3 regions of the Pectobacterium peruviense genome follow, and region 1 is predicted to be linked to each of the others. Evidence: riboswitches for the same ligand, from Rfam matches in the RefSeq annotation. Region 1 holds a riboswitch; each other region holds the start of a gene.
What was found. Region 1 has a riboswitch for thiamine pyrophosphate ahead of thiB (thiamine ABC transporter substrate binding subunit). Riboswitches for the same ligand answer to the same signal wherever they lie in the genome.
Positions count from the first base shown of each region.

Region 1 (4,647 bases):
GTGCCGGATTTGTCCCACCACATCCCCTCCCCCAAAGCAAACGCGGCCCGATAGCGCGCCATTGCGTCATCTGGAGCCACCTTCAGATCCCTGCGCAATTTGTCCAGAGTCCATAGTGTCTTCTCAAAAATCTTCCCCGTGATACGTTCAACGACATCGGCAAGTTGCCCGTATGAGATCGTGTCACCTGCCACGTAGACAACCTCATTAGCCAATCGTGGTTCGGCCAACAAGATTTCAGTCGTGAGCCAACCAATGTCTTCGGGGATCGTCACAGTCACTTTCGTATCCCAACTTCCCAGACCGTGAAGGATTCCGCGCTCCAGATCCACCACATCGAAGGCGGGCTCAAACAGGAAACTCGTGAACATACCAGTCGAAACAATCACCCATTCGGTACTCTGTTGGCTACGTAGCAACTGTCTCACGTCGTACTGTTCATCAAAAACCGGATGGCCGCTTTTTCGACCCACGACGTCATAATCAACACCGAATTGCCAAGGGAAATAGCGCGCGACGTTGGCAGCCAACACCGCTCTGGTTATTTTCATTTGAGTGCCCGGCCCTGCTACGAATCCCGAACAGTTCAATACCGTCTTATAATGCTTGAAAAGCCCCGTCAGAGCGTATTCATCAGAGGCCAGATCAAACCCGATAACGTCAACCCCTAATGCACTAAGTTCGGTCAGTGTAGCCATACCCTGCTCCGACGGATCGTTAACGGTGTCCGGTGAGACGAGTACCGTGACCGACAACGGCAAGGCACGCGCACGCACACGCGGTGCAAGAGCACGCAATACCGCCATACCGAGTTGCCCTGCGCCAAGTACAAGAATATCTTTCAATACTGTTCCGCGGTCATTCACGCCTTAACTCCTTCAAAATTTCAAATTATCTCTATCACAGGGAGTGATGAACGCCCCCATGCATTCAGTGTGCTAACATGCCCTTGGTCTGATAAGACTTGTCAGTACAAGGATATTTAGAGTTCAAGTATCATGTTATACAAAAATATGCAGATGATAAGATTCAGCCACATCACTTCATAATTTGAAAAAATCAAACGATAAGGTGATATAGCTGCTAATACGGCAGTACGTCTTATCAACGTTTCATCGCAAATGGGGAGACATCATCGTATGGATCGGTTTCAGGCCATGGAAACATTTATCCGTGTGGTCGATGCGGGTAGTTTCAAAAAAGCGGCGGAAACCCTGCATGTTCTGCCATCCACCGTCACCCGTAGCATCAAAGAACTCGAATCACATCTTGGCGCTCGGTTACTCAACCGAACGACGCGAGCACTCAGTATTACGGATGTTGGCCTGCGCTATTACGACAGTTGCAAAGCGATCTTGCGGGATGTGCACGCGGCGGAAAGCGTAACGGCACAGCAAAAGGAGGAACTACAGGGAACGATCAGAATCGGGGCGACACCTTCTCTGGTCAAAAATTTCCTGATCCCGGCACTACCCGACTTCTGTGAACGTCATCCTGGAATAAGGTTGGACTTCCACCTGGGTGATGCCACTGTGGATATTGTCCAGCAGGGTATCGATTGTGTCATCAGAACCGGAGAACCGCCGTTATCACGACTGGTCGCACGGCGCCTCGGTACGTTCCAGTGGACTATCTGCGCTTCCCCACGCTATCTCGAACAGCATGGATACCCCACAACGTTGGACTCGCTCAAAGAGCATACCGCAGTAGGGTATATCCACAGCCGGACTGGTCATTCGACGAACTGGGGGTTTCACGATGAGGCACACACCGTAGCGATTCCGCTAGCAGGACAGATCAGCGTAAATGACACCGATGCCTATCTCACCGCTGGCATAGCGGGTCTGGGTCTACTACGCATTGCCAGTTATATGGTACGCCAGCAACTTTCTGATGGGCATCTTGTCCGGCTGCTTCCTGATATCGAAGCACCGCGTGAACCTATTTTCATCCTCTACCCGCAAAGCCGCCACCTCTCGCCAGCTATCCGCGCCTTTATCGACTGGTGTACCGCGCTAATCGAGAAGGAAGCCGTGAAATGGTGAATGTCCACAGACAGGACAACAACAGCCATCACGTTAAGCGAAATTGCGCACGTACTGCGGCGTCCAAGTGTGCATATAAGCCTGGTTCGCGCCGCCGGAACACGGAGAACCTTTCGCTACCCGACTTAACCCTTTACAATGAGCCGTTCTCAACGGGGTGCGGAAAATTTTTCGCTGAGAAGATACCCGTCGAACCTGATCCGGTTAATACCGGCGAAGGGATTTGAGAGTGCGGCTTATTGCTGCCTCGAAGTCCTTTGCCACCCTATGATTCTCAGGAGTGCAAAGTGTTAAATCAATTATTACATCGTTCAGCCATCGTGCTGAAAACCAGCCTGCCTTGTCTATTACTGCTCTCAGCATCCGCCTTCGCCAAGCCCGCGCTTACCGTTTATACCTATGACTCATTCGCTTCAGAATGGGGCCCAGGCCCCGTCATCAAGACCGCGTTTGAAAAAGAGTGCGAGTGCGAATTGAATTTCGTCGCACTGGAGGATGGTGCATCGCTGCTGAACCGTCTGCGTATGGAAGGCAAAAACAGCAAAGCGGACATCATTCTTGGGCTGGACAACAACCTGTTGCAGGCTGCTGAGCAAACTGGCCTGTTTACGCCACACGGTCAGGACACCAGCGCCGTCACGGTGCCGGGCGGCTGGAGCAATAAAACGTTCATCCCTTACGACTACGGCTATTTCGCCTTTGTGTATAACAAAGACACGCTGAAGAACCCGCCGAAAAGCCTGCATGAGCTGGTGGACAGCAACGCACCGTGGAAAGTGATCTATCAGGACCCGCGTACCAGCACGCCAGGGTTAGGTCTGCTGCTGTGGATGCAGAAAGTGTACGGCAACGATGCGCCGCAAGCCTGGCAGAAGCTGGCGAAAAAAACCGTTACCGTGACCAAAGGCTGGAGCGAAGCCTATGGTCTGTTCCTTAAAGGGGAAGCGGATCTGGTGCTGAGCTATACCACGTCACCGGCCTATCACATTATCGAAGAGAAGAAAGACAACTACGCGGCAGCCACCTTTAGCGAAGGGCATTATCTGCAAATCGAAATCGCCGGGCAGTTGGCTTCCAGCAAAAATCCTGAGCTGGCAAAACGCTTTATGCAGTTCATCCTGAGCCCAACCTTCCAACAGGCTATTCCCACCACCAACTGGATGTATCCGGCCATTAAAACCGAACTGCCAGCAGGCTTCGCGACGCTCGCGGTTCCTGAGAAAGCCATGCAGTTCAGCGCGCAGGATGTTGCCGACCAAAGGACGCAGTGGATTCAGGCATGGCAACGCGCCGTCAGCCACTGATCGGCGGACGTCTGTGGCCAGGGCTACTGGCCACCACGCTGTTAATTTCCGTTGCCGTACTGGCTTTTGGCGCACTGTGGATACAGGCGCCAGAAAGTCAGTGGCGCACACTATGGCATGACAGCTATCTCTGGCATGTCATTCGGTTTACCTTCTGGCAGGCCTTTCTATCTGCGCTATTTTCTACCGTTCCGGCGATTTTTCTTGCCAGAGCGCTGTATCGACGGCGCTTCCCCGGCCACCGCTGGCTACTGCGCCTGTGCGCGATGACGCTGGTGCTGCCCGTGCTGGTAGCCGTTTTTGGCCTGCTCAGCGTGTATGGCCGACAAGGCTGGCTGGCCTCTGCGCTGGGCTGGCTTGATCTGAAATACACCTTTTCGCCTTATGGATTGCAAGGCATCCTGCTGGCGCATGTGTTCTTCAATCTGCCGCTGGCAACTCGGCTGTTGTTGCAGTCACTGGAAGGCATTGCCACCGAGCAGCGTCAGTTAGCCGCCAATCTGGGCATGAACAGCTGGCAGCATTTCCGTCTGTTGGAATGGCCTGCGCTGCGCAGGCAGATTTTACCCACTGGCGCGCTGATTTTCATGCTCTGCTTTGCCAGTTTTGCCACCGTTCTGTCGCTAGGCGGTGGCCCGCAGGCGACCACGATTGAACTGGCTATCTATCAGGCATTGAGCTTTGATTACGATCCAGCACGCGCGGCACTGCTGGCATTAATTCAGATGGTCTGTTGTCTCGGTTTGGTGCTGTTGAGCCAGCGGTTGGGGAGTATTTTGCCTGTCGGCAGTACGCAGCAGCTTGCCTGGCGTAACCCGCAGGATAGCGCCTTAAGCCGCCTCACTGACGGCCTGCTGATCGGCGCGCTGTTGTTGCTGGTTGTTCCCCCCTTGCTGGCCGTGGTGGTTGATGGCGTGAACCGCTCATTGGTTTCCGTGCTGCAACAGCCTGTGCTCTGGCAAACGCTGTTTACCTCGCTACGTATTGCCTTAAGCGCAGGATTGCTGTGTCTGGTGCTGACCATGATGCTGCTTTGGAGCAGCCGCGAGCTCAAGTTACGCCAGAAGCCACTCTACGGGCAGTTGATGAATCTGAGCGGTATGCTCATCCTCGCCATGCCGGGTATTGTGCTGGCAACGGGCTTTTTCCTGCTGCTGAATAACAGCATCGGGTTGCCGCAATCCCCCTACGTGCTGGTGGTGTTCACGAATGCGCTGATGGCAATTCCGTATGCCATTAAGGTGCTGGAAAACCCCATGCTGGACGTTGCTGAGCGCTACAATCGGCTCTGTACTTCA
Region 1 is NZ_CP161826.1:716,885-721,531, reverse strand. Features, by position in the region: gene DUT67_RS03275 (aromatic alcohol reductase) at 1-806, opposite strand, end outside; gene DUT67_RS03270 (LysR family transcriptional regulator) at 1,140-2,045, shown strand; TPP riboswitch at 2,189-2,285, shown strand; gene thiB (thiamine ABC transporter substrate binding subunit) at 2,366-3,349, shown strand; gene thiP (thiamine/thiamine pyrophosphate ABC transporter permease ThiP) at 3,325-4,647, shown strand, end outside.

Region 2 (4,647 bases), 1.0 Mb from region 1:
TGCCTCCCGTCCTTCAATCATCTTGAGCAGCGTCGCAGTGGCCTGCCGCCAGCCTGGAGCCTGAGTAATGGCGCTGACGACGGCAATGCTGCCGACGCCCGTCGCCAGCACCGCAGGCACTCTGTCGATGCTGATCCCACCGATTGCCACGGTGGGAAAACGGTCTTGCAGATCGGCGATGTGCTGGGTCAGTTCGGCCAGCCCTTGCGGTGCGGAAGGCATGTCTTTGGTTTGTGTGGGGAAAATATGCCCAAGCGCAATGTAGGACGGGTTTATCGCCACGGCACGCGCCAGTTCACGATCGTCGTGCGTGGAGACGCCTAAACGCAGGCCAGCTTTTTTAATCGCGACCAGATCGGCGGTATCGAGGTCTTCTTGACCCAGATGTACGCCGTACGCCTGATGTTTTACTGCCAATTTCCAGTAGTCATTGATGAAGAGTTGCGCCTGATAGCGCCGACCCAATGCGATCGCCTGGATCACATCGGTTTCGGCCTGATCATCTGACCGATCTTTGATTCTTAGCTGGATCGTTTTCACCCCGACACCGAGCAGGCGTTCGATCCACTCCACGCTATCGACAACGGGATAGAGCCCCAGCCGCTGTGCCGTCGGGGCAAAAGGCGTCGAGTCCGTCATTTGCTTTCCTCTGCTTGCAGGCTGGTGGCGTTGTGATAAAGCTCGCTGCCGCGAGAGCGGAATTCCTGCGACATCTCAGCCATGCCAATTTCAATTGGTTTGGCTTCGGCTTGCTGTTTGGCGGCGTAATCGCGTACTTCCTGCGAGATTTTCATCGAGCAGAATTTCGGGCCGCACATAGAACAGAAGTGGGCGACCTTACCGGATTCTTGCGGCAGCGTTTCATCGTGGTAGGCACGTGCCGTTTGGGGATCGAGCGCCAGATTGAACTGATCTTCCCAGCGGAACTCGAAGCGCGCTTTCGACATAGCGTTATCACGGATTTGTGCGCCGGGATGACCTTTCGCCAGATCGGCGGCGTGGGCGGCGATTTTGTAAGTAATCAGCCCTTGTTTAACGTCTTCTTTGTTCGGCAAGCCGAGATGCTCTTTCGGCGTCACGTAGCAGAGCATCGCGCAGCCGAACCAGCCGATCATGGCGGCACCGATGCCAGAGGTAAAGTGATCGTAACCCGGTGCGATATCTGTGGTTAGCGGGCCGAGTGTATAGAACGGGGCTTCGTGACAGTGCTCCAGTTCTTCGGTCATGTTGCGGCGGATCATCTGCATCGGAACATGGCCGGGGCCTTCGATCATCACCTGTACGTCGTATTCCCAGGCAATTTTGGTCAACTCACCCAGCGTATGCAGCTCGGCAAACTGGGCTTCGTCGTTGGCATCCTGAATGGAGCCCGGGCGTAAGCCGTCGCCCAGCGACAGCGCGACATCATAAGCGGCGCAGATTTCACAAATTTCGCGGAAGTGTTCGTACAGGAAGCTCTCTTTGTGATGCGACAGGCACCACTTCGCCATGATGGAACCGCCGCGCGACACGATGCCAGTCAGGCGTTTGGCCGTCATCGGCACGTAGCGTAACAGCACGCCAGCATGGATGGTGAAATAGTCGACCCCTTGCTCGGCCTGTTCCAGCAGCGTATCACGGAACATTTCCCAGTTCAGGTTTTCTGCCACGCCGTTCACTTTCTCCAGCGCCTGATAGATTGGCACTGTCCCGATTGGCACCGGGCTGTTACGCAGAATCCACTCGCGAGTTTCGTGAATATAGCGTCCGGTCGAGAGATCCATCACGGTATCCGCGCCCCAACGGGTAGACCAGACTAGCTTTTCCACCTCTTCCTCGATGGAGGATGTCACAGCGGAGTTACCGATATTGGCGTTAACTTTCACCAGAAAATTGCGCCCGATAATCATTGGTTCTGATTCGGGGTGATTGATGTTTGAGGGAATAATCGCGCGCCCGGCGGCCACTTCCTGACGAACAAACTCTGGTGTGATGTTTTCCGGCAAAAGGGCTCCGAAACTTTGCCCCGGATGCTGCTGGCGCAGTACTTCACCACGAATGCGTTCGCGTCCCATATTTTCGCGAATAGCGATAAATTCCATTTCGGGGGTAATTATCCCCTGTCGTGCATAGTGGAGTTGGGTGACGCATTTGCCTGCTTTGGCACGCTGCGGTCGTGGCAAATGCTCAAAGCGTAGATGATCCAGACCCGCATCCGCCAGACGCTGCTGGGTGAAATCGGAGCTGACGCCGGATAACGCTTCGGTATCGTGACGTTCTGCAATCCAGCTGGCGCGCAGCTTTGCTAACCCAACGCGGACATCGGGTTGGGCAGTGGGATCGCCATAAGGCCCTGAAGTGTCGTAAACCGGGATCGGCTCATTGGGTTCGTATTGGGGATTATCTTTGCTGCCGCCGAGTAGCGTCGGGCTGAGCTGAATCTCTCGCATCGGTACGGCGATGTCGTCGCGCGAGCCCGAAAGGTAAATGCGTTTGGAATTGGGAAAGGCCGTTCCCTGTAAGGTTTCAATAAACTGTTGGGCGGCGGCGCGCTGTTCACGGCGACCCGATTTTGACAACACTGTTTTTATAGACAAGGGTTCTGTAGACATAGCAAGTTCCTGTAATACGTAAAGGGAAGATTGCTTGTCTGGAGCCGGAGGGAGTAATAATGATATTGAGCATCAGAGCAGGTATGTAGAAATACACAGCCTTGGGCTCAATGAGGCGCATTACTCTTGTTCCCTTCGCAGGTATTAACCCGATCAGGTTCCGCGGATCCCGAATTAACGGTCTCAGCCTGTGCGCTTATAGGTTTCGTAAAAACGAAACACAAGCACGCTAGGCACTCCGACAAGATTTGCCCGTCTGTTAGACGGGTCAATAAAACCCCTACACTGTATGACGGCAAAACGCGGATGTCAAAGCGTGCCGCTTTTATCTGTATAGCGTGTGATGATGTTCTTAAATAACGTCAAATGACGGCTAGTGATCGTAAACTTGCTTGATCATGTTGTCTTCTAACGTAAAACGCTCTTCTAATGCCTCGCCGACGCTGGAGAGTGCCTGTTGGAATTCGAGGCAATTATCATGGTCGATGGCGGCCGCCAGATGGCTATCGTAAAACGTCATGATTTGCTGCGTATTATTCTGCAGGGCGAGGTCAAGCTGGGTGGAAAGCGCTAATACTTGTTCGCTGTGAGTCGCTGCTTCATGCAGCATTTTTTCATATAAATGAAAGTGGCCGGTAGAAAGATAGTCCACCAGATTCTGGCAAAAATTATCCAATGCCTCTTCATCCAAAAGAGAAAGCGCTTCCTTGTTCGGCTTGATGCCAACCAGATGATAGTAAGCCACCAGAAGCTGCTTACGCGCTTGTAGCCATTGGTCGATTAACGCATTATTGCCACCAACGTATTCAGTCAGACTTTGTAGCTGGTTTAGCATTGTTGACTCCGTGAACGGTAAGAAATAACTGAAATCCCAGTTATAAAACTTATGTAATCACTCTGAATGTAAAATGCCAGTGAAGTGGCAGTGGAGCAATAAAAAGATATGGAACAGACGCTAAAAGGTGATGAAACCGGCTGGTGGGTGGTTAGCGATGCGGTACAAATCTGGCTACCTCAGGGGGAATTGCCGCACGGAACGGCTATAGCGTGGGCTTTGCAGGGGAAAGTGGCTCGTCAAATCGGTGAATGGCAAGGGCAGCCTGTCTGGCTGGTGTGTCAGGGACGGGATTCCGATATGGCATCGGTCCGCCAACTGCTCGATCAGGATGTGAGCTTATTCCAACTGGCGGGGCGAGGCGTACAGTTGGCTGAGTTCTATCGCTCTCATCGTTTTTGCGGTTACTGTGGTCATGAAATGGTATGGAGTAAAACGGAGCTGGCATGCTTATGTCACCACTGCAAAGAGCGCTATTACCCGCAGATCGCGCCTTGCATCATCGTTGCGATTCGCCGTGGTGAGGAAATTTTGCTGGCGCAGCACAATCGGCATCGCGGAAACATGTACACCGTGCTGGCTGGGTTTGTAGAAGTCGGTGAAACGCTGGAGCAGACGGTCGTACGTGAGGTAATGGAAGAGAGCCAAATCCAGATAAAAAACCTGCGTTACGTGAGTTCACAGCCTTGGCCATTCCCGCATTCGCTGATGATGGCGTTTATGGCCGATTATGCGGGTGGAGAAATCAAGCACGATCCGAAAGAGTTGCGTGACGCAGGCTGGTTCCGCTATGACCAGCTCCCGCAGCTGCCCCCGCCGGGTACCGTGGCACGTCGGCTTATCGAAGATACGGTGGTGTTGTGCCGTGCTTATCACGAGAACGAAGGCTGACGTGGTACTATTTGCGCCATCAATGACTCGCGTGGACAAAGTGCTCGCGTCATAACGCATCTGCTTCAACCCATCTATCCGGTGTCAAACCGCCGTGAGGCTGAAAGGAAAATAACATGACTGATCTGAAAAACGATCGCTATTTGCGGGCATTACTGCGCCAACCTGTTGATGTTACTCCAGTGTGGATGATGCGTCAGGCGGGGCGTTATCTGCCGGAATATAAGGCAACGCGCGCGCAGGCTGGTGATTTTATGTCGCTGTGTAAAAACGCAGAGCTGGCTTGTGAAGTCACGTTACAACCTTTACGGCGCTATGCGTTGGATGCAG
Region 2 is NZ_CP161826.1:4,614,445-4,619,091, reverse strand. Features, by position in the region: gene thiE (thiamine phosphate synthase) at 1-639, opposite strand, end outside; gene thiC (phosphomethylpyrimidine synthase ThiC) at 636-2,591, opposite strand; TPP riboswitch at 2,705-2,842, opposite strand; gene DUT67_RS20805 (Rsd/AlgQ family anti-sigma factor) at 2,965-3,426, opposite strand; gene nudC (NAD(+) diphosphatase) at 3,535-4,317, shown strand; gene hemE (uroporphyrinogen decarboxylase) at 4,434-4,647, shown strand, end outside.
Region 2: another riboswitch for thiamine pyrophosphate. It lies ahead of thiC (phosphomethylpyrimidine synthase ThiC); the one in region 1 lies ahead of thiB (thiamine ABC transporter substrate binding subunit).

Region 3 (4,647 bases), 710 kb from region 1:
GCTGATACAGGCATCGCAGTGCCCACAGCTACGTGCTGTCCAGCCAATGCCGACGCGCTGACCTATTTTTAATCCTTTGTTCTTCGCCGCGTCACCCAATGCGTGCACACGACCAATCACTTCATGCCCGGCAACCAGCGGATAGCTCGACATTCCCCATTCGTTATCGATCATAGAGAGATCGGAATGGCACACGCCGCAGTAATCAACCACGACTTCGACGTCTTCCGCCTGCAGTTCACCCGCATCAAACTCATACAACTCCAGCGCTGCGCCAGCTTCCGGTGCGGCATAACTCTTGATTATCGTCATCACAATTTCCTCAGTATGGGTTTGATTAACCAGTCTAAAGGGTTATGACGTTTTTCTCTATGTCACAACGTGCCTGTGGTTTTTCATTTTGTGTCGGGAGGGGGGAGCGCTTGCTTTAATGCCTTAGTTAGCTCAGGTTAAAGTTGGAAGAGTTATATCTTCTGAATTTTCCTGCGTTATCGATAGCTTTAAAAAGACTAAAATGCTGAGTAGATAAGAGAGTTTCTGTTGAGCTTATTCAGACTTACACAGAAATTATTCGTCCTTGCTGTTCTCTCTTCATGCTGATTTATCTTATGATACTGGTTTTACTCTGCTTAGTGCACTCTGGAGATTCTGATGGATAAAAGATATCAGGTGTTTGTAAGTTCTACCTATACTGACCTAATCGAAGAACGCCATTCAATAATGCTTACTCTAATGAAAATGGATTGTATCCCTGCCGGGATGGAACATTTTCCTGCCGCTGATGAGGAACAGTGGAATTTTATTCAGCGTATTATTGATTATAGCGATTATTACCTTCTTATCATTGGTGGAAGATATGGTAGTTTAGATGAAGATGGAATCAGTTTCACCGAAAAAGAATATGACTATGCCGTTTCAAAAAATATAAAAGTTGTGGCATTAATTCATGGTAGTCCAGAAAAAATTACATTTCAGAATTCTGAGCAAGATCCTGTACTGATAAATAAATTACAATCCTTTAGAAATAAGGTGAAAACGAAAAGACTAGTAGAGTTCTGGACTGATGCAAATGAACTTCCAGGAAAGGTGGCATTAGGAATTATGCATGCACGTACTATGCATCCGGCAATAGGGTGGGTTAGAGCAAATCGCATCTCAAACGAAGAGAATTTATCTGAGTTAATAAAGGCTAGAGATGAGGTCGATTTATTAAATAGAGAGTTGGAAAAGTTAAAGTCTAACAATTCAATAAGTGACTTTGGGGATGATGTGGCAGATTTTTCAGATAGTTTTCCTCTTCATTATAGCTTGGTTAGTAATAATTTCAAAATCCCTACGAACAGCGTTGTAACTATATCAATTGCTAGAATTTTTAATAGTATAGCTGTGTCGATGGGCGATGGTTGTAGCTATGATGATGTCAGTAAATCTCTTAATAGATTAATTTTAAAGGCGGCGGGTATTATTGGATATAATGTGATAATAGATGACGATGATATTAAAACCATAAAGTTTCATTTTGTTGCAGTTGGTCTAATAGATATAGATAGGGAATGGTGGACTCTAACTGAAAGTGGATTTCGTAAATTAAAAGAGCTTAGGGTTATAAGAAAAAAATAAATAACTGATGGTTTTTCTATCCTACTATTCTGCAGGATTAGCCATGTTACTCGACTTAATGTGGCTTTCATTCTTATTAATAAATTATAAAATTTTATTCGCGTCGAGATATTTTTTGATGTTTTGTTTTTCTTTTGGGGTTTATAAGTTAATAGATTTTATCGGGTTTTTATTTCTATGCTCACAATGGATAATATAATATATGGCTGAGTGAGTTTATTACTTAATTTTCATCTCACTGTTGATGTTTTTTAAAAATAAAACATGGCTCATTAAATAAAAAATATATAGATATAATCTTATATTCTTGTTGGCTGTGTGAGAAGTAAGTGCATGAAATATATTTTCATTAGAGTGTTTACTATTGCGATATGCCGAATGGTGGCTATTGGTTTTAATTTGTGCTAAAGATTTATAATAGGTTGCAGTTTATATATTTCAAATGCATGCATGAATATTTCCCCATGTGATATTAAAAAATACATTCAGTTATTATGTGTTATGACTTTGAAATATGGGTAGTGAACTTGGGAAAATAGCAATTATTTTTCTATATAGTCGATGTAATCGGTTATTGGAACACAAACTTGTGCGAACAAGCCAGTTCACGTAATCTGCTAGTATACAGGAATTTACTGTAATGACTCGGGGTGCCCTTCTTTGTGAAGGCTGAGAAATACCCGTACCACCTGATCTGGATAATGCCAGCGTAGGGAAGTCACGGTATGCCCACCGGTTGCCGCCTTCTTCCACGCCGGTTGGGAGACCTATGAACACGCAACCCGCCGACTTTTCTGCCGCTCAGGCAGCAACATCACTCACCCAATTTCGTTCTGCTTCACCGCTGGTGCACTGCTTGACCAACGATGTGGTGCAATCTTTTACTGCTAACGTACTGCTGGCGCTGAATGCGTCGCCTGCGATGGTGGTCGATCCTGAAGAAGCCGCGCAGTTTAGTGCAGTCGCCGATGCGCTGCTGATTAATGTCGGGACGCTGGATCGTACGCGTGCTGAAGCGATGCGAGCGGCGGTGAACAGCGCACATCAGGCGGGTACGCCGTGGGTGCTCGATCCGGTTGCTGTAGGCGGTTTAACCTTTCGTACTGAATTTTGCCGCGAATTGCTGGCATGGAAACCCGCGGCGATTCGCGGTAATGCGTCCGAAATCATGGCGCTTGCCGGGTTAGCTGCGCAGGGAAGAGGTGTGGATAGTGCTGATGATTCGTTGGCTGCGCTTCCTGCTGCGCGTGAACTGGCTCGGCAGGTGGGGACGATTGTCGCGGTGACCGGAGCGGTGGATTATGTCACAGACGGTGAGCGCGATATCGCGGTAACGGGTGGTGATAGCATGATGACGCGCGTGGTTGGTACGGGCTGTGCGCTGTCTGCGGTGGTCGCGGGATTTTCTTCTCTGGAAGGTGATCGCTTATCCCATGTTGCGGCGGCATGCTATGTCATGGCGTTAGCAGGGCAGCAGGCGGCTTCAGTGTCACAAGGCACAGGAAGTTTTATCCCTAATTTCCTCGATCGACTCTATACCCTGCGCGCGGAGGATCTGGCATGAAACGTATCAATGCGTTGACGATTGCAGGTACCGATCCGAGTGGTGGGGCGGGTATTCAGGCGGATTTAAAAGCGTTTTCTGCGCTGGGTGCTTACGGCACGTCGGTCATTACCGCGCTGGTGGCGCAAAATACGCGTGGCGTGCAGTCGGTCTACCGGATTGAGCCGGATTTCGTCGCGGCACAGTTGGATTCTGTACTGAGCGATGTGCGTATCGATAGCGCCAAGATTGGTATGCTGGCGCAGACCGATATTGTCGAAACTGTTGCCGAGCGCCTGCGTCATTACGCGGTTCCTTTCGTGGTACTGGATACCGTGATGTTGGCGAAGAGCGGCGATCCGCTACTCGCGCCGGAGGCGGTAGAGTCGATCCGTCGTGAGCTGCTGCCGCTGGTTTCCCTGATTACGCCCAACCTGCCGGAAGCCGCTGCGCTGTTGAATACGTCGCCTGCCGCCAACGAGCGGGACATGCGCGAACAGGGGGAAGCGCTGCTGGCGATGGGCTGTCAGGCAGTATTGATGAAAGGCGGTCACCTTAGTGAAGCGGAAAGCCCGGACTGGTTGTTCAGTCGGCAGGCTGAACCACAGCGTTTTAGCTCCCCACGTATTAATACACGTCATACGCACGGTACCGGCTGCACGCTGTCTGCCGCGTTGGCGGCGCTGCGACCACGTCACGATAGCTGGGGCGAGACGGTCAACGCGGCGAAGGCGTATTTACAGCTGGCGTTACAGCAGGCCGACACGCTGGAGGTTGGGCACGGAATCGGCCCCGTTCATCACTTCCATCACTGGTGGTAAATATTGCGTACCCTAAATAATTCGAGTGGCGTGAAGGCGGCAATCGCACGAATCCCCAGGAGCTTACTCAAGTAAGTGACTGGGGTGAGTAAGTGAAGCCAACGCACACGCAGCTTGAAGTATGACGGGTATAAGTAAATCGACTTGTATTTTGCGTGACATATTTGTCAGTAATTTCAAACTAAATTAAGCGTATTTCGGCGTGACAGTGCGAGTGTGTCCGGTTATTTTGCTCTGAAATCTTAGCGTTAATATGAAATGGGATGTGGGGATAACATATGGCAGGTTCTGCTCGCAGTGCGATGGCTGCCAAGGCGCTTCAGACGATACTCAATATCGGCCTGTTGGCGCTGGCAACCATTTTGGTGATTTTTTTAGTTAAGGAAACGTTTCATCTGGCGAAGGTGCTATTGATCTCCAGCGAGAAAGATTCCTCCTATCAACTGATAGAAGGCATCGTGATCTATTTCCTTTATTTTGAGTTTATTGCGCTGATCGTGAAGTATTTCCAGTCCGGCTATCACTTCCCGCTACGCTATTTTATCTACATCGGCATTACGGCCATCATTCGCCTGATTATTGTCGATCACAAAAGCCCGTCGGATACGCTGGTGTATTCCGCGGCGATCCTGCTGCTGGTGGTGACGCTGTATCTGGCAAACA
Region 3 is NZ_CP161826.1:1,430,919-1,435,565, forward strand. Features, by position in the region: gene DUT67_RS06525 (NAD(P)-dependent alcohol dehydrogenase) at 1-312, opposite strand, end outside; gene DUT67_RS06530 (DUF4062 domain-containing protein) at 652-1,620, shown strand; TPP riboswitch at 2,257-2,353, shown strand; gene thiM (hydroxyethylthiazole kinase) at 2,390-3,184, shown strand; gene thiD (bifunctional hydroxymethylpyrimidine kinase/phosphomethylpyrimidine kinase) at 3,181-3,984, shown strand; gene psiE (phosphate-starvation-inducible protein PsiE) at 4,263-4,647, shown strand, end outside.
Region 3: another riboswitch for thiamine pyrophosphate. It lies ahead of thiM (hydroxyethylthiazole kinase); the one in region 1 lies ahead of thiB (thiamine ABC transporter substrate binding subunit).